DNA from 3 places in the Rhizobium sp. 9140 genome. Region 3 is predicted to be linked to each of the others. Evidence: predicted binding sites of a transcription regulator. Region 3 holds the regulator's gene; each other region holds the start of a gene.
What was found. The regulator LexA, encoded in region 3, represses DNA repair genes until DNA is damaged. The targets are predictions, from matches to a motif close to TGTTCNNNNTGTGTTCNG.
Positions count from the first base shown of each region.

Region 1: a site for LexA is predicted at 3,247-3,264, ahead of GA0004734_RS22945 (ImuA family protein). Genes of this name have one in related genera too.
Region 2: a site for LexA is predicted at 2,981-2,998, ahead of GA0004734_RS26360 (ImuA family protein). Genes of this name have one in related genera too.

Region 1 is NZ_FJUR01000003.1:5,547-11,879, forward strand. It holds gene istA (IS21 family transposase) at 1-255, shown strand, start outside; gene istB (IS21-like element helper ATPase IstB) at 252-1,010, shown strand; gene GA0004734_RS22935 (SOS response-associated peptidase family protein) at 1,159-1,932, opposite strand; gene ligD (non-homologous end-joining DNA ligase) at 1,992-3,044, opposite strand; gene GA0004734_RS22945 (ImuA family protein) at 3,325-4,077, shown strand; gene GA0004734_RS22950 (Y-family DNA polymerase) at 3,998-5,509, shown strand; gene GA0004734_RS22955 (error-prone DNA polymerase) at 5,506-6,333, shown strand, end outside.
Region 2 is NZ_FJUR01000001.1:604,353-610,685, forward strand. It holds gene GA0004734_RS02770 (error-prone DNA polymerase) at 1-485, opposite strand, end outside; gene GA0004734_RS02775 (DNA polymerase Y family protein) at 482-2,008, opposite strand; gene GA0004734_RS26360 (ImuA family protein) at 1,959-2,963, opposite strand; gene GA0004734_RS02780 (metallopeptidase family protein) at 3,135-3,569, shown strand; gene GA0004734_RS02785 (DUF1737 domain-containing protein) at 3,598-3,804, opposite strand; gene GA0004734_RS02790 (HpcH/HpaI aldolase/citrate lyase family protein) at 3,801-4,703, opposite strand; gene GA0004734_RS02795 (type 1 glutamine amidotransferase domain-containing protein) at 4,841-5,401, opposite strand; gene GA0004734_RS02800 (putative DNA modification/repair radical SAM protein) at 5,644-6,333, shown strand, end outside.
Region 3 is NZ_FJUR01000001.1:2,394,763-2,401,095, reverse strand. It holds gene uvrA (excinuclease ABC subunit UvrA) at 1-2,103, opposite strand, end outside; gene GA0004734_RS11330 (single-stranded DNA-binding protein) at 2,423-2,959, shown strand; gene lexA (transcriptional repressor LexA) at 3,232-3,948, shown strand; gene GA0004734_RS11320 (hypothetical protein) at 4,989-5,321, opposite strand; tRNA gene GA0004734_RS11315 (tRNA-Cys) at 5,997-6,070, opposite strand; tRNA gene GA0004734_RS11310 (tRNA-Ser) at 6,197-6,286, opposite strand.

The sequences.
Region 1 (6,333 bases), on a different contig from region 3:
CGAGAATACGTGCAGGTTCTGCGCCTGCTGGAAAGCTTCGACCTTGCCGATCTACATGCAGCGGTGAAGCAGGCGATACAGCTCGGCGCGATCGGCTTCGATGCGGTCAAGCATCTGATCCTGTGCCGGGTCGAGCGCCGGCCGCCGCGGTTGGATCTGGCGATCTATCCCTACCTGCCGACGGCGACTGTCGAGAAGACGTCAGCAAAGGCGTATATGCGCCTCCTGTCATCTGATGCGGGAGAAGCGGCATGAGCAGCGACGCGCCAGAGATCCTGCTTGGCCACTATCTCAAAACCCTCAAGCTGCCGACCTTCCAGCGCGAGCACCAGAAGCTGGCCCGGCTATGCGCCACCGAAGGCGTCGATCATGTCGGCTACCTGTTCCGGCTTGCTGAACGGGAGATGATCGAGCGGGACCGCCGCAAGGTCGAACGTCGGATCAAGGCGGCCAAGTTCCCGGTCGTCAAAAGCCTCGACAGCTTCGACTTCACAGCCATCCCCAAGCTGAACAAGATGCAGGTGCTAGAGCTTTCCCGTTGCGAATGGATCGAGCGCCGCGAGAACGTCATTGCGCTGGGCCCGAGCGGCACGGGAAAGACGCATGTCGCACTCGGTCTCGGCCTGGCCGCCTGCCAGAAGGGCCTGTCCGTCGGCTTCACCACGGCGGCGGCCCTGGTCAGCGAGATGATGGAGGCGCGTGACGAGCGGCGTCTGCTCCGGTTCCAGAAGCAGATGGCCGCCTACAAGCTGCTGATCATCGATGAGCTGGGATTTGTGCCACTATCAAAGACCGGGGCGGAATTGCTGTTCGAGCTGATCTCGCAACGCTACGAGCGTGGTGCCACCCTGATCACCAGCAATCTGCCTTTCGACGAATGGACGGAAACACTGGGGTCCGAACGTCTCACCGGCGCACTGCTCGATCGCATCACCCACCACGTCAACATCCTCGAGATGAACGGCGAAAGCTATCGTCTCGCTCAAAGTCGCGCCCGAAAGGCCTGCTAAAACTCCCCTCAAAAAATCGCCGCGCCGGCCTAAGACCCCCGCTCGGGCTACGCCCTCCCGGCCGTCTCAGGCCGGCGCCATAGTGGCCGACTTTTGCTCCGCCCCATGGCCGGTTTTTACTCCGCCGTTGACACTGTGTTTTCAGGCGTCAAAGCAGACTGCCCTGTTCCACCGGCTCTCCGGATTTGGACACGATGGAGGATCCGTACGGTTCGCGGGACGAGATGATCAGCGCATTATTCGGTAACGGACGGGCCAGTCCCTTGGCCTCTTCCCATGGCGCCCGCATCCAGATGTCGGTCTCTTCCTTTGCCAGCAGGAGGACCGGCATAGCCTTCTCATGGATCGGCTTGACAAGATCGTTAGGATCCGTGGTCAGAAAACCATAGAGGTCGTCGGTGGTCAGGCCATCCTTGACCTTCCGGACGCTTTTCCATTGCGGCACGTGGATACCGGCGAAGAACATCAGCGATTCCGCCTCGTCGCGCGCGAACCAGGCATTCGGCACATTGCCACCTTCCTCTTTGCTCGCGGGATCCGGTTCGGCGAAGCTTGTGACCGGGACGAGGCATCGATGTTCGACACCGAACCATCGTGTCCAGTGTGGGAAATTGAGCTTGCGCACGTTCGTCGTGCCGCGGTCCGCCTCCGTGTGAATCAGTTCCTCGAGATTAAAGGGCTTGCCCTTGGCCGCGAGCTTTTCGGCCTTTGCTTTGGCCGCTTTTTCCAAGGCGAAGCGAGGGGAGGGCAATCCCCATCGCGCATGCACAAGCTGCTTCTTGCCTTCCGCCGTGTTGCGGACGATCGGCCCCATCTGGTCGGGGTTCATCTGATAGGCTGGCATCAGGTTGATCAGGCTTTCGGCATCCTGGGCCCATTTCGAGACCCAGTCCTTGTCTTCCATCCGATAAAGGTTGCACATGCTGGAAAGCCCTCCGCTTGAACCGGATGCAGTTTGTCCCGGTGTGTACCGCCTGCTCGCTAGTCGAGTTTGTAAACGTCGGCGTTGTCCTGCCGTTCCCGCAAGCCCTTATAAGAAGCGTGTCTTAGTTTGCCATCCGCCGTCCAGGCCCGAAACTCGATCTCGGCGATCAGCGTCGGCTCGACCCAGACAATGTTTGCTTTTCCGGAATAGGGCACCGGCGGCTGCTTCAGTTTCCAGCGAAGCTTGTCGAGCGTCCTACGCAGTCTGATCATCTCGGCTTGCCTGAAGCCTGTGCCGACATTCCCGACATGAACGAGCTCGTCACCGCGATAGGCAGCAAGCACCAGCGAACTGAAGCCTGCAGGCGACGCCGCCGACAGCTCATAACCAACAACCATGAAGGCTTCGCTCTGGACGCACTTGATCTTGACCCAGTCGCCGGTCCGACCGGAACGGTAGGGTTGATCGAGGTGCTTGCCGACAATGCCTTCGAGGCCAAGGCTGCAGACATGTTGCAGCAGAATATCGGGTTCGGCGTCGAGTGTTTCCGATAGGCGGATGGCGCCATCCTTGCCGTTGAGCGTGTCCTCGAGAAGATGCCGGCGCGATCGGTATTCGACATTGCGCAGATCGTGCCCGTCGAGGTACATGAGATCGAAGGCGTGGAGGACGGCGTCAGAGGCGCGATTGCCAGCCGTTTTGCCAGATGCACCCAACGACTTCTGCAGCAGCCCGAAATCCGGTCGCCCTTCTTCATCGAGCACCACGGCCTCGCCATCGATGATCATCGTCGCCGGCCCAAGTGCTCGGGCAGCCTCTGCGATCGCCGGAAAACGATGCGTCCAGTCATGGCCACCACGCGTGAGGATGCGGACCCCTTTCGGCTCGATGTGAACAGCCAGGCGATAGCCATCCCATTTCAGTTCCCAGCTCCATTGCTCGCCTTTTGGAGGATGCGCCTTCAGTTGGGCGAGCGCCGGTTCGACGCGATCAGGCATCGGATCGAACAGGAGCTGTGGCTGTGCGGGATTACGCTTCCGACGCGGCTTTGACCGCAGCGGGGCTTCGGTATCACCAAGGAGCGGCTTTGATCTCGGTGGCTTCGTCATGCCGACAGTCCAGCACAAAAACCTTAAGAATAGTGTGACGTCGCACATCTATCCCCGCTATTCACTATCGAGCCCGACGAGACAGAAGTTCCGCAAAAATTCTTGTTTCCTTATATCCCCTTGAATTCTCATCGAATCTTCGACTTTGCTAATACTGGGATAATATTCCTCAACCTCGTGGTGCTTGACTCTTTTGCGAGATAAGAACAAACAATGAACAAATAGCCCGTACGACATGATGTCGATCCTTTGAACACGACCTTGAAGGGAGCCGTGAAGAATGACTGCTGCCCGCCAAAGGGTGATCTGCGATTTACGCGACCGCATCGCGTCGATCGAGGGCGGATCCGCGAAGCGGGCAGGAACGCTGTCCTTTGGCGTTCCCGAAATCGATGCGGCCCTGCCTGGTGGTGGTCTCGCCTATGGAGCGCTGCATGAGTTTGCAGGCGGCGGCTCGGGCACCGTCGATGGTGCGGCTGCAGCCCTTTGTGTCGCCGGCATTGCCGCGCGCACCAAAGGCCCCGTCATCTGGTGCCTGACGCGGCCGGATCTGTTCTTTCCGGCTCTTGCCCAGGTTGGCCTCCATCCCGACCGCGTCATCTTCGTCGAATCCGATCGGGAAGAGGATGTTCTGGCAAACATGGAGGAGGGCCTGTCCTTCGGCGGTCTGGGCGCCGTTGTCGGCGAGCTTGTCCGCCTGCCGATGGTCAGTTCCCGCCGCCTGCAGCTGGCGGCCGAGCGAACCGGGACCATGGCGCTTGCGGTGAGGCGATGGCGGCGACAGACCGAGGCGAATGATTTTGGGCAACCTACAGCCTCGACCACCAGATGGCGGGTGAGCGTGATGCCCTCGGAAAAGCTGCCAGTGCCGGGGGTGGGCAGGGCTCAATGGTTGCTGGAATTGATGCGCGTGAAAGCGGGTGAGTGTGCTGAGTTTCTCGTGAGGGCGTGCGATGACAAGGGTCGTCTCGATCTATCTTCCGGATCTGCCGACGGATCGCATTCGTCGAGCCGATCCGTCTATTCCGCCTGAACAGCCAATCGCCGTGATCGCCAGAAGCGGATCAAAGCGATGGGTATCGGCTGCTGATGCATCTGCCAGAAAGGCGGGCGTGCACGTCGGCATGGCGGCCGCAAAGGCGCAGTCGCTATTCAGGGGTCTTATGCTCGTTGACGCAGATCCCGAAGCCAACCGAGCCGCACTCGAACGCATCACGCTATGGGCGCTCACAATCTATTCGCCCATCGTCGCCGTCGACGGGATCGACGGCATCGTCATGGATACAGAGGGCGCCGACCATCTCCAGGGCGGAGAGCTGCCGATGGTGACTGGCATCGCCAACCGGTTCCTGGCAAAGAGTCTGACTGCCCGTGTGGCGGTCGCCGACAGCTGGGGTGCGGCCCATGCCTGCGCTCGCGCCATCAATCGCGAGACAATCGTCGTTCCACCCGGCGAGACCGTCCGTGCCGTCGAGAAGCTGCCGATCTCGCTCCTGCGCCTGCATGCCAAGATCGTCAACGATCTTCGCATTCTCGGCTTCCAGACGATCGGTGAGCTTACCAGTACCCCGCGTGCGCCGCTGACATTGCGCTTCGGCCCGGAGGTTGGCCGCCGTCTCGACCAGATGCTCTGTCGTGTCGCCGAGCCGATCGAGCCAATCCGTACCCCTGAGCTGGTTGAAGTCTGCAAAGCCTTTGCCGAACCGATCGGTGCCGCCGAAACCATCGACAAATATGTCGGGCGTCTCGTCGTCCAGCTCGTCGATGAACTCCAGAAGCGCGGGCTTGGCGTGCGCCGTGCCGACCTGATCGTCGAGAAGCTCGATGGCACAAGACAGGCAATCCGCGCCGGAACCGCCAGGCCCGCCCGCGATGTCGCCTGGCTGACAAAACTGTTTCGGGACCGGACGGAAAAGATCGAGCCGGGCTTCGGGATTGAAAAGCTGATCCTGGTCGCCGTCATCGCCGAGCCTCTGGAGGAGGCGCAGAAAGCCTCTGCTCTGGTCGAGGATGAGGTCACGGATGTCACGCCGCTCATCGATATCTACGGAAACCGGGGGCAGAGGGTTTATCGCGTCGCACCGGTCGCTTCCGATGTGCCGGAACGCTCGGTCCAGCGGATCAGCCCCGTCGCTGAGCCAATCGCCGTTGCCTGGGTCAGCCATTGGCGCCGGCCAGTCCGGCTTTTGCCGCGTCCTGAGCTGATCGAGGCGATCGCGCTGATGCCGGACCGGCCGCCGGTCTCCATCGTCTGGCGTGGCAAACGCCGGAAGGTGAAACGTGCCGATGGCCCGGAACGCATTTTCGGGGAGTGGTGGCAGCGCGACGCCGAAATGGACGCCGTGCGCGACTACTTCGTCATCGAGGACGAGGCGGGCGAGCGCCTATGGGTGTTCCGCTCCGGCGACGGTGTTGATCCGGATACCGGGTCCCACCGCTGGTTCTGCCATGGGATCTTCGCATGAGTTACGCCGAGCTACAGGTCACGACGCACTTCTCTTTTCTGCGCGGTGCTTCGTCCGCACAGGAGTTGTTCGAGACTGCCAAAATCCTGGGGCTCGAGGCGATAGGCGTCGTCGATCGCAATTCGCTCGCAGGCATCGTCCGCGCCCTTGAAGCATCCCGCGCGACAGGTATGCGGCTTGTCGTCGGCTGTCGTATCGATCTGCAGGACGGCATGTCGGTGCTGGTCTATCCGACGAATCGCGCCGCCTATTCGCGCCTGACGCGGCTGATCACGCTCGGCAAGTCGCGCGGCGGCAAGGACAACTGCATCCTCCACTGGGACGATGTCATCGCCTATTCGGGAGGGATGATCGGCATTCTGGTGCCGGATCTGCCGGACGCCACCTGCGCCGCACAGTTTCGTAAGATGGCGCAGCTGTTTGGTGACCGCGCCTACGTGTCGCTCTGCCTGCGCCGCCGACAGAACGACCAGATGCGGCTACACGAGATTTCCAACATGGCGGCACGGTTCAGGGTCAAAACCGTCGTCACCAATGACGTGCTGTTTCATGAACCGGGCCGGCGGCAGTTGCAGGACATCGTCACCTGCATCAGGCACAACACCACGATCGATGACGTCGGCTTCGAGCGCGAGAGGCATGCCGACCGGTATCTGAAGCCGCCGGAGGAGATGCAGCGTCTGTTTCCACGTTATCCGGAGGCCGTGGCACGAAGCATGGAGATCGTCAGGCGCTGCACGTTTAGCCTCGAGGAGCTCACCTACCAATACCCGGAGGAAGCAATTGTGCCGGGTAAGGATGCCCAAGCCTCACTCGAGCATTAT
Region 2 (6,333 bases), 1.8 Mb from region 3:
TGCCCGCTATCGCGGGTGCGCCCCTTCATTACGATCACCTGCAAATGTTCCTGCCATGTCAGGAGATCGGAGAGGAAGAGGGTGCAGGTACCCTTATGGTCGGCACGCAGATTGCCGGCGCTCAGCAGGCGGCAGAGATGCCCCCATCCCTGCCGGTTGCGCGGATAGGCCAGCATATCGGGCGAACCATCGGCAAAAACGAGGCGTGCGCCCGGCTGGAAAGGAAATTTTTCCTCTCTCGCTTCGGCATGAACCCGAACGACGCCGGACAGCGTGTTGCGGTCCGCAATCCCCAACCCCTTGAGACCGATCCGCTTGGCGGTGACCACCATCTCCTTGGCGCCCGAGGCGCCGCGCAGGAAGGAGAAGTTCGTGCAGGCACCCAGTTCGAAAAACGTCGGCGGCTGAGCTTTGGACGACCCGCGACCCGCGTCCGTCAGCCCTCTTCCGAACTCGCGGCCGCTACCGGGCTTAACGCCGGTCATGCGAAAATACCGTGCATGAACCAGTCGGGATGCATCCGTTCGCGCTGGAAGAGGCCATTGCGAAACATCCAGAAACGGCGACCGGTCTCGTCCTCGATGCGAAAATAGTCACGCGTCGGTGCATCCTCACCGTCGATCCACCACTCCGCGGCAATGCGCTCCGGCCCTTCCGCCCGCGCGACCCTGTAGGCTGTGCGTCGCCAGAAGAACCGCTCCGGCGCGCCGTCGGGAACATCGGCCGCGGGAACCTCCACCCGTTCGGGATGGATCAGAAGGCGGAGCGGCCGCACGGGCACGATCGGCCATTCCTCCGCCTGCAGCATCTTTGCGGCGGGAACGACGGCATTGCCTGCCGGCTGCAGGCTCGCTGCGCGCTCGGGGATGTGGCTCGCGGCAAGAACCACGATCGAAAGCACATCCTCTCCGAAGCGGGCGATAACGCGATCGGTGAAGTCGGCAAGCGCCCGGCTCTGGTCCGGACGGCCGGAAAAATCGTCCTGGATGGATGTGATCGGCTCGGCTTTCAGGACGCAGAGCCGCAGGATCTCGAAACCGTACCCGGCATCCAGATCGTCATGCACCGCCGCCAGCCGCTCCTTGTAGAGCGCCGTGATGCGCTTCGGATCCCGCACCGGTGACGAGGTGCCGGCAAGCAGCCGGAACACCTTGCCATCGACGCGAAAGAGCAGGAGCTCGAACTGGCGCCCGCCCTCTCCCCGCTCCTCCAGCGTGGTCTTGAGGCCCGCGGCAAGTTGCAGCGCCAGCCCGAGAATATCGTCCTCGCCGGAGACCGGCGAGAGCAGCCGGCGCTCGACCGAAAGCTCGGCCACCGGCCTGCGCGGCGACAGGGGCTCGTCGTCATGTCCGAGCGCCTGGTCGAGCCGGAGAAAGACGAGCGGCCCGAAGCGGCGCGCAAGTGCTGCCCGGGGCGCCTCCATGAGATCGGCGACATGGGTCAGGCCCAGCCGGATCAGCGTGTCCGTCACCGTTTCCGGCAGCCGAAGCGCCGTCACCGGCAGGGGGCCGAGCGCTGCGGCCTCCTCTCCCGCCTCGATCACGTTATCATCGGAAAGCCGCGCACTGGAAAATCGCGAGAGCGCCCAGGCAAGACCAGGCGATGCGGCAATCGCCCCGCGCGCCTCGACGCCGAGCTGGAAGAGGCGCGACAGGACATCGTCGAGCAGCGCCTTTTCCCCGCCATGCAGATGCGTACAGCCGGTGATGTCGAGCGCCAGCCCATCGGCACCGGCATAGGCGACCAGCGGCGTATAGCGATCGCACCAGTCGGCAAGAGCCGAGAGAAAAGCCTTGTCGGCGGCAGGATCGGCCGGCAGCACGTCGATCTGCGGATGCATGGCGCGGGCTTCGGCCACGCCCTGTCCCCGCTTCAACCGCAGGCGCTCGGCCACGCTGTCGAGCGCCACGATCCGCATGGCATTCTCGACCTTGTCGGAAAATACGACCGGCGGGTGGTCAGGACGCCCGTTTGAAAGCCACGACGCGCCCCACCGCCGGCGTGCCACCCGGTCGGCCGACAGATGCGGAAAGGACAGGGACAGAATCCGCTGCGTTGGCCGGAAGAGGGACGGCGACGGGGTCGAGAGGGTAGAACCGGCGCGCATGGGAACTCCATTCAAGGTAGGCATCGACAGGGGAAAAAGCCCGCGTCTTCTCGGCAACGACGTGAAAGGCGGGATGCCCGATGCCGGTCGAAAGCATCGTGCCATCGGGCAGCATGAATGGGGCGGCGGGGGCGGGACGGACGAGAAGGCGCAGATGCGCGCTGCTCGCCTCCTCCTCGCCCGCCTGCCGGAGCAGAAAGATCGGAACGCCGCTGGCGACCGAGCGCAATTGCAGCCGCCGGCTTTCGGGAAGCCCGAGACGCGCCGGATTCCCGCGGATCTCCAGAATGACGGCGGAAAACACGGAAAACCCGAGCGCCGCCTCGGCAATCCACAGCGCCTGCTGGAGGTTGCGAGGCCGCGAGAAGAGCGCTGCACGCAGATCGATCCCGAGAAGCGAAAGGCCGACACCGTAAGGCTCGCCGGCCTCTTTTCCCGCCATGGTCTCGGAGATCCAGAGGATGGGACCGAGTTCACCGAGGGCTTTGCGCCGCGTCTGGTAGAGCGCGGCAAGACCGAGCGTAAACCCCGTGGCGGCACCGGCATCGCGCGTTTCCGCCACCCGTATTTCGCTCAAACCCTTCAGCGGCAGGCCGCCGGACATCGCATGGTCGAGGTCGGGAACGCCGAGCGGCAGCACGTCGTCTTGCCCGCGCTCTCCGGCCCTGCACTGCTTGGCCCTCTGCCCGGCAACATCCTGCCCGCCGAGAGACCGCGCGGACGCTGAAAATCCCGCACGCTCGCCCTCCGTCTCGAAGGTGGGACGACAGGAACCGGATGGCCTGTCTCGTTCCAGTCGGGCAATGGCGTCGCGCAGGGCGAGCACCGTCTCCCGCGGCACAGCGTTTTCAGCCATGGCAGTCAGCTCCTATTCGTTCCTGATATGTTCTTATTGATTCCAGAGCTTCAAAAAAGAGTCAACGCAGTTGGGAAAAGATTCCGCAGTTTCTGCACAATCGCCTTACATTGCGAATTGCTTCTCGAAATGAACCGGGAAATGGCTATATAAAAGGGACAAGGAGTATCCATGGCCCGGATTGACCAAAGCGACGATTGGCGGGAACGTCATGCGCCGACCATCAGCACGTTCGAATCCCTGACGCTGGAAGCCTATGGGCATCTTCCCGAGGAATTCCGGCTGCTGGCCACAGACCTCATCATCGAGATCGAGGATTTTCCGGATGACGACGTGTTCGAGGACATGGCGCTGGAAACGCCGTTCGATCTGCTGGGTCTGTTCGAAGGGCGGGGTATCGGCGAGCGTTTCACCATGGAAACCGGCACGATGCCGAACCGGATCACGCTCTATCGCCGGCCGATCCTCGATTACTGGGCCGAAAACGACGAGACGCTGGGCGACATCATCACCCATGTGCTGATCCACGAGATCGGCCACCACTTCGGCCTGTCGGATGACGATATGGAGCGTATCGAGGCGAGCGTGGAGCATGTCGGCGGGTAGGAGCCCGCCGCACGCGCATGGCTGTCGCCTATTGCTCGGACAGCTTCATATCCGGCACGTAGTCCTTGCCTTCGACATCCTTCACCACGGCCTGACCGCACTGCATGACCTGTGCATCGGCATTGAAGGTGTAGGTCGGCGAACCATGGAGATGCCAGCCCTTGTTGAGGGCGGCCGTTACCTTATGACAGAAGCTCGCATCGTCAGGGCCGGTGAGAAAGCGGTAGAGTTTCATAGCTGCATTCCTTTGTTTCTGATGGCCTCGACCTTTGCAAGACAGGTCATCGCCTGTTCGAGATGCAAGGCTTCGACCATTTTGCCCTTGTGGACGATGACCGACCTGCCTGCATTGTCGGGTTCAGCAAAAGCCGCGACGATCTCCAGAGCCTCCGCCTCATCCTGAACGGAGGGGCCGAAGGTGGAATTGGCCGGCGCGATCTGCTGCGGATGGATCAGCATCTTTCCATCGAACCCCATGTCGCGGCCGGCGGCGCATTCCTGCGCGAAACCCTCGGCATCGCCGATATCGTTGAAGACGGCGTCGAGAACATCGAGCCCGCTGCCACGTCCTGCAAGCAGGATCTGCATGAGCCAGGGCACGAGGTAGCCTCGCCCGGGAAGGGCGGCGACACCGGTTTCCTTGCGCAGATCGTTGAGGCCGGGAATGAGGCAATCGAGCCGCCCGCCACGCGTGCGTCCGGCCTCGGCGATCGCCGCCGCATTGAGAACGCCTCTCGGCGTCTCGATCATCGCCCAGAGCCGCAGATCTTCCGGACCGTTGCCCTCATCCAACCCTTCGGCAATGTCGAGAATATCGCGTGGCCCTTCCACCTTCGGCAATAGAACGGCATCGAACCGGCAGGCGAAAAGCGCTTCGAGATCCGCCTCGCCAAAACCCGAGGCAAGACTGTTGATACGGACGATCCGCTCGATACCGGGCGCAACATCCGCCAGATGGCGCACCAGCGCATGGCGCGCATCGGCCTTGCGCTCCGGAAGCACCGCGTCCTCCAGATCGTAGATCACGGCATCGGGCGAAAGGCTCGACACTTTGGCAAGTGCGCGCTCGTTGTCGGCTGGAACGCAGAGCACCGAGCGACGGAGACGGACGGGATGGCGATCGGACAGGGACATCATGCCATGTTGTGCCTGTCTCATCTCATCTTCGCAAGTCTCACGCGACATGTGAGAATGCTCCTGTCGCTCGACACGAAAAAACCGGCCCCATCGCTGGATGGAGCCGGTCGAAGATGTCATGCGGAAAAAGGGCCTTAAGCGGCCTTGCGGTCGTGACGGCCTTCTTCCACTTCCTCGACGATCTTCGCCACGAAGGCATCAAGATCGCCGGGGTTGCGAGAGGTGATGATGCCCTTGTCGGTCACCACGGCCTCATCCGACCACAGACCGCCGGCATTGACGACATCCGTCTTGATCGACTTGAAGGACGTGACCTTCAGCCCCTTAACCGCACCGGTTTCGACCAGAAGCCAGGGCGCATGGCAGATGGCCGCGACGACCTTGCCGGACGACACGAAGTCGCGGACAATTCGCAACGCCTCGTCCTCGACGCGCAGCTTGTCCGGGTTGATCTGGCCGCCCGGCAGAACGAGCGCATCGAAGTCCTCGATCTTGACGTCCCTGGCTTCGAGATCGACGTCGATGCTGTCGCCCCAGTCCTTTTCGTCCCAGCTCTTGATGCTGGTCTTGCCGATCGAGGCGATCTTCACCGTCGCGCCCTGCTTTTTCAGGCTGTCATAAGGAACGCGCAGTTCTGACCGTTCGTAGCCGTCCGTGGCGAGAATGAGAATTTTGGATTCGGCAATGGAAGGCATGAGCCTGCTCCTTATTGTCTCTGGTCTTGTCTGGGATGATCCCCAACCTCTCGGGTCGGCGATATCAGACGCGAATGTCATGACGGGTTCGCCATCTTAACGAGGCGCCCCCACCGATCGTTCCGAAAAACATCGGTGACATTGCCAACAACCTGATCCGAGACAGGCTGAAGATTCGAAAACCGAAACCATCAACGCACATAACATTGACGCGCGCAGCAAAAGAACATATGTAGAACACCATGAAGAAATCGCTGAAAGAGCGTTTGGCCATCCTTTCGGATGCCGCCAAATACGATGCGTCCTGCGCCTCCAGCGGAACGACGAAACGCAATTCGTCGGCCAGCGGCGGTCTCGGCTCCACGGAGGGATCCGGCATCTGTCATGCCTATGCGCCGGACGGGCGATGCATTTCTCTGCTCAAGATCCTGATGACGAATTTCTGCATCTACGACTGCGCCTATTGCATCAACCGGTCGTCCAGCAATGTGGAGCGTGCACGCTTTTCGGTCGAGGAAGTGGTCTGGCTGACGCTCGAATTTTATCGCCGCAACTATATTGAAGGTCTGTTCCTCTCGTCCGGCATCATCCGCTCGTCGGATCACACGATGGAGGAGATGGTGCGCATCGCGCGGGAGCTGCGCGTCACGCATAATTTCCGCGGCTATATCCATCTGAAATCGATTCCCGAGGCGTCCCCGGCGCTGATCGAGGAAGCTGGACTTTATGCGGACCGCCTGTCGATCAACATCGAGTTGCCGACGGACGCCGGACTGACGCGCTATGCGCCGGAAAAGCGGCCGGACGGCATTCGCAAATCGATGGGCGATCTTCGCCTGAAGATTGAGGAAATGCGCGACCCGACGCTCCAGACCAAACGTACACGACGCTTTGCGCCCGCCGGCCAGAGCACGCAGATGATCGTCGGAGCC
Region 3 (6,333 bases):
CTCGAACCCGTCAATACGGTCGTGATCGGCCGGGATCTCCCGCGCGCCCATCACGCGACGAGCGGCCGCCTTGTAGAGCGTTTCGATGAGAAAAGTGGACTTGCCGCCGCCGGAAACGCCGGTAACCGCCGTAAAGACGCCGAGCGGAATAGACGCGGTAACGTTTTTCAGGTTGTTGCCGCGCGCGCCGACGACCGTCAGCTCCTTCTTTTTCTTCGGCTTCCGCCGCTCTGGAGGCACCAAGACTGAGAGATCGCCCGAGAGATACTTGCCGGTCAACGACGTCGGATGATCGATGATCTCCTGCGGCGTGCCGGAGGCGACGACCTGTCCGCCATGAATGCCGGCCGCGGGACCGATATCGACGACGTAATCCGCCGTCAGGATCGCATCCTCGTCATGCTCGACCACGATGACGGTATTACCGATATCGCGCAAATGCCGCAGCGTATCAAGCAGCCGGGCATTATCGCGCTGATGCAGCCCGATCGACGGTTCGTCCAGCACATAGAGGACGCCTGTCAAGCCGGAACCGATCTGCGAGGCGAGCCGGATGCGCTGGCTCTCGCCACCCGACAGCGTCCCGGAATTTCGTGACAAGCTCAGATAATCCAGCCCGACATCGTTCAGGAATCGCAGCCGATCACGGATCTCTTTCAGGATACGGACGGCGATCTCGTTCTGCTTGTCCGTCAGACGCACAGGCAGATCCTCGAACCAGTCGCGCGCAACACGGATCGACATGTTCGTGACCTCGCCGATATGAAGGCGATCGATCTTGACCGCCAACGCTTCGGGCTTCAGCCTGAAGCCCTTGCAGGCGGGGCAGGGGGCCGCCGACATATAGCGCTCGATTTCCTCACGCGCCCAGGCCGACTCGGTTTCCTTCCAGCGCCGCTCAAGATTGGGAACGATGCCTTCGAACGTCTTCGTGGTGTTGTAGGAGCGCGCGCCGTCCGCATATTGAAAGACGATCTTGTCGTCCGTGCCGCGCAGGATCGCCTTCTTCGCAGAGTCCGACAGTTCAGCCCAAGTGTTGCTCAACTTGAAGTTAAACGCCCTGCCGAGCGCTTCCAAAGTTTGATTGTAATAGGGGGAGGAGGATTTGGCCCAGGGGGCGATCGCACCGTTCTTCAGCGTTCGATCATGCTCCGGCACGATCAGCGCCTCATCGATCTTCTGCTGGCTGCCGAGACCATCGCAGGTCGGGCAGGCGCCGAAGGGATTGTTGAACGAAAACAGTCGGGGCTCGATCTCCGAAATCGTGAAGCCGGAAACGGGGCAGGCAAACTTTTCCGAGAACAGCACGCGCTCATGCGTCTCGTTCAGCGATTTGTTGGCGGAACCGCCGGCGGATGTCTCCTTCTCCGGCAGCGGCTTGTCGGCAAATTCCGCAATCGCCAAGCCATCCGCAAGCCGCAGTGAGGTCTCCAGACTGTCCGCAAGTCTTGCCGCGATATCGCCGCGCACCACCAATCTGTCGACGACCACATCGATGTCATGCTTGTACTTCTTGTCGAGCGCGGGAACATCGGCAATCTCGTAGAACTGACCATCCACCTTGACGCGCTGAAAGCCCTTCTTCATGAGCTCCGCGAGTTCTTTCTTGTACTCGCCCTTTCGCCCTCGGATCATCGGCGCGAGAATGTATAGGCGCGCACCTTCCTCCATCCCTAGAACGCGATCGACCATCTGACTGACCGTCTGGCTCTCGATCGGCAGACCTGTCGCCGGCGAATAGGGCACGCCAACGCGCGCAAACAAAAGGCGCATGTAGTCGTAAATCTCGGTGACCGTTCCCACCGTCGAGCGCGGATTTTTCGACGTCGTCTTCTGCTCGATGGAAATCGCCGGCGACAGGCCTTCGATCAAATCGACGTCCGGCTTCTGCATCATCTCGAGGAACTGTCGGGCATAGGCCGAAAGGCTCTCGACGTAGCGGCGCTGCCCTTCGGCATAGATCGTATCGAATGCGAGCGACGACTTCCCGGAGCCGGAGAGGCCCGTCATCACGATCAGCTTGTTGCGCGGCAGATCGAGATCGACGCCCTTCAGATTGTGCTCCCGCGCACCGCGGATCGAAATGGTCTTGAATTCGCTCATGGTCGGACGCTCTGCTTGGGGACGAAGCCCTTACTTAAGATCATTACTTCATATGTCGAGGCGTGTTTTCGGGAAACCGCTATTCCTTTGTCGCGGTGAACCGCTGTCTGTTGTCACAACAAACCCCAGTCTGTGATCCCCTCTGCGGCCTGGAAAGGCCTCGCTTGACAGGATCATACCCAAGACATAGAACAAATAAAGAACAAATTTGTAAACTGTTGTGGATTGCTGCTGGCCGAGGGCGAAATGCCGCGTTCAACAGCGTAGACTTGGCACACGATGCGGATCGTTGAGCCGCTTTTAGGAGACAGGGAAAAAGATGGCTGGTAGCGTCAACAAGGTGATCCTCATCGGCAACGTCGGGGCGGACCCGGAGATTCGGCGGACACAGGATGGCAAGCCGATCGCAAACCTGCGCATCGCGACATCCGAAAGCTGGCGTGACCGGAACTCCGGTGAGCGGCGCGAGAAAACGGAGTGGCACACCGTCGTGGTCTTCAACGAAGGCCTATGCAAGGTCGTAGAGCAATATGTAAAGAAGGGCGCCAAGCTGTATCTGGAGGGTGCGCTGCAGACCCGCAAGTGGCAGGACAAGGACGGAAACGACCGTTACTCCACGGAAGTGGTGCTCCAGGGCTTCAACTCGACGCTGACGATGCTTGACGGTCGCGATGGTGGAGGCAGCGGTGGCGGTGGCGGAAGCCGTGGCAGCTCGGAATATGGTGGCGGAAGCGGTGGGGCAAACTACGGCGACGATTACGATCGCCCCGCCCAGTCCTCGGGTGCCCGATCGGGTAGCACCGGCGGATCAAGCGGCGGCTTCTCTCGCGACCTGGATGACGATATCCCGTTCTGATTCGCGCAAGGTTGCCGCGGGTTGATACCTAAATTCGATGTCTCTTTCGCGCCGTCATGGGTAAGCTCATGGCGGCGTTGCTATTGTGAAGCTGAGGGAGGTTGTGCGTCGCCAACAGTTCCTCTTTTCGTGGAGTTCAAAAGCAACGCTTACGACGAGCGCCCGCTGTTGATCCTTCCAGATGTGGTTTAACCACAATGCCACTTGCAGAACACATGAGGAACATATAACACTGTTCTTGCTTTGTTTCGTGACTCTGGAGTCGATTGATTATGCTGACCCGCAAGCAACAGGAACTGTTGATTTTCATTCATGAGCGCATGAAGGAATCGGGTGTTCCCCCCTCATTCGATGAAATGAAGGATGCACTGGATCTCGCGTCCAAGTCCGGCATTCACCGGCTGATCACGGCCCTTGAAGAGCGCGGATTCATCCGGCGCCTGCCCAACCGGGCACGAGCGCTTGAGGTCATCAAGCTGCCTGACGCGTATCTGGCGGCAGTCCCGCCCAAGCGCGGTTTTTCGCCGAGCGTGATCCAAGGAAGCAGGGGAAGCTCCGCACCTGACAATGCGCTGAAGTCAGCGGCTGAGGTTGGCAACGACAATAGCGTGTCGGTTCCGGTGATGGGGCGCATTGCCGCGGGCGTCCCGATTTCCGCCATCCAGAACAATACGCACGATATCTCCGTTCCCGCCTTTATGATCGGCAATGGCGAGCACTACGCTTTGGAAGTCCGAGGCGACTCGATGATCGAAGCGGGTATTCTGGACGGTGACACCGTGATCATCCGGAATGCCAACAGTGCCAGCCCCGGTGAGATCGTCGTTGCCCTCGTGGATGACGAGGAAGCGACCCTTAAGCGTTTCCGCCGCAAGGGCGCCTCTGTTGCTCTTGAAGCAGCCAATCCAGCGTATGAGACACGAATTTTCGGCCCAGAACGCGTGAAGGTGCAGGGAAAGCTCGTCGGCTTGATTCGCCGTTACCAGTAAGAGGCGAGGACGTCGCCATCGGGAGGATTGATCGAAGTCTTGTTGTCCTTAGGTTCCTGCATATGGAGCTTTTGCAGCGTGCTTGTTAAGGTTCAGGTTTTCCACGGTCCTGGTTGATGACTGTCCCGGCGACAACAGACAAAATCGTAACCGTCACATTTTGCAAATGGAAGATTTGAGGGTTGAGCCATCAGCCTCCTTGTCAGTCCGGCCTTGAGCCGGAGCTTGGCTACCTGACGTCCGTGAGATGAGGAGACACGTTTGAGCGCGCGGACGTGACGTCGCTGGATGCCGCATCCAGTAGGGGATGACGAAGGGGTCATTGGTGGCTCATGAAATCTCGTGGTGTGAGATCTGAGCAAATCTTCGTCATTTATTAAGTTACCAACCGGCCGGAAATTTGCGCCACCTGTCGTCCTGTTCGTAAACAATTAGGCGGAACGCGTTCAGTTCTGAGGCTTGCCAGCTTTAACGATATCTGCACGTGAAAGTCTATGGAACTGCATGGACAGGCCGGCGTTTACCGGGTGAACACAGCGGAGGCGAGCATGTCTGGAATATTGCAAATATTTCGGGCAGTCATTTTTGACCTTTAGGAAGGTGGCTTTGTGGGAGGTGCGATGTTGTGAGTATGCACAACCCCAGACGAAGTTCCGGATTTGGCAAAAGACTGTTTGTAGCCGACACAGAAACTACTTGGTTTTCTAGTCCGGGTGAAGCGGTGGCAGGTAAAAACCAATCAAATCTCTGCCTTGCCGAATTACGGTCGGGTTAGAGATTTCAATTCGCTTTTTTTGGTGTTGCTTACAGCCTATTTACGAGAAACGCGCATTCTTATGCGATAAGGACGTCATTATGAGAATGATTTTTGTCGGGATGCTTGCATCCGTCCTCAGTATACTTGTGATCAAATATGCAAACAACGATCTGGGAAACAGTGTCCTGTTGACGACTGTCGGAGCAGCTAGCTCGCTGTAATATCCGGGCATGTCGGCCAGCTACTCCGATATATTAAAGGCGTTATTCGAACATCGGGCTCATCATTCGTGGATGGTGTAGGACCCCATTTCGCATAAATTTTGCTTGTCCTCCGTCGTTGCGAGATCTGAACCCTCTTCGAATTCGAAACGCATGTCGTAGTTACAAACGTCTCTACCGTCTGCAATCGTGAGCTCGATTGTCTCACCGGGATTGAGAACCTGCTCGCCGAACACGTCTCCCTCCCAATCACTAACACCGACAGGTGACGTGTAGAATCGCGTGAGAACGGATGTCGTGCTGTTCTTCAATGTGAACACAAGATCCTCGGCCTGCGCTGCCCCGGACATAAAAATGGCGCTGATGATAATCGCGCCTGTCGTAGTGATTTTCATTGTTCCCCCCGTAAATCTAATATGTCGCCAATGGATTGACGATGAAGGGATATTACCGAGTCTCTTGTCGGATTCAACTGGATTGTGGACGTTTGATAAACAGACGAGCGCTGTTCAAACGTGCTGCAATTTCCGAATGCGCGTTCTCACCATCATTCATGCAGCAGTTCGGCCGTTATCTTGCACGCCAAACAGATGTAAAGATTGCGCAGCGCATTCATTTCGAAATCTGCGGCGTTCCACTGACTGGCAGCGCTCGCCTACGTTCGGAGAATGCAAACTGGACGGCCGCCGTGATCTCGTGGCAACGACGTGACGTCAATCTGTCGCCCGACCCCGTTCTTGAATTAACGGCAGTCGCGTCCGAGCCCCTTTTGCCAGAACAAATACGCTGCGTCCACCGTGCGTGTCGTTGAAGATCACACTAGACCATAGTGTTCAGGTGGAAGACGGCGAGCGATGGCCGAGTATGCTGCTGTTCGCCAAGCGAACACTGCGTAGCCCGAGCCACCGCTGGTATCGAGCTAGGCCCAGGAGTGGTCTTGCAATGAGAGGGCAGAAAGTAAACGGATCGCCACACCGCATTTCCGTGTAACGGAGCTTTAAGCGGCCAGATTGCCACACCTAAGAAACTGCAGGCATTTTCAGGCCGTTACAGGTGCATGAAAGGTGCGTTGGAGGCCTCGCCCGGAATTGAACCGGGGTGCAAGGATTTGCAGTCCTCTGCGTCACCACTCCGCCACGAGGCCTCATCGGGTCGAATTAACGAACCGTGGCCAGCGTTTAGAATCATCCTAGACGAAGCGCAAGAGGTTCGATCCGATTTCGGTACTTTTCTTGGATCCAACCAGTTTCACAATTGAAGTTTCCCGCGCTGGCGGAAGAGGTGGGATTCGAACCCACGGTACGGTCTCCCGCACGCCGGTTTTCAAGACCGGTTCCTTAAACCACTCGGACACTCTTCCTGAGGCTTTTCGCCTTGCGAGGGTTTGGTTGGATTAGCGGTTGGAGG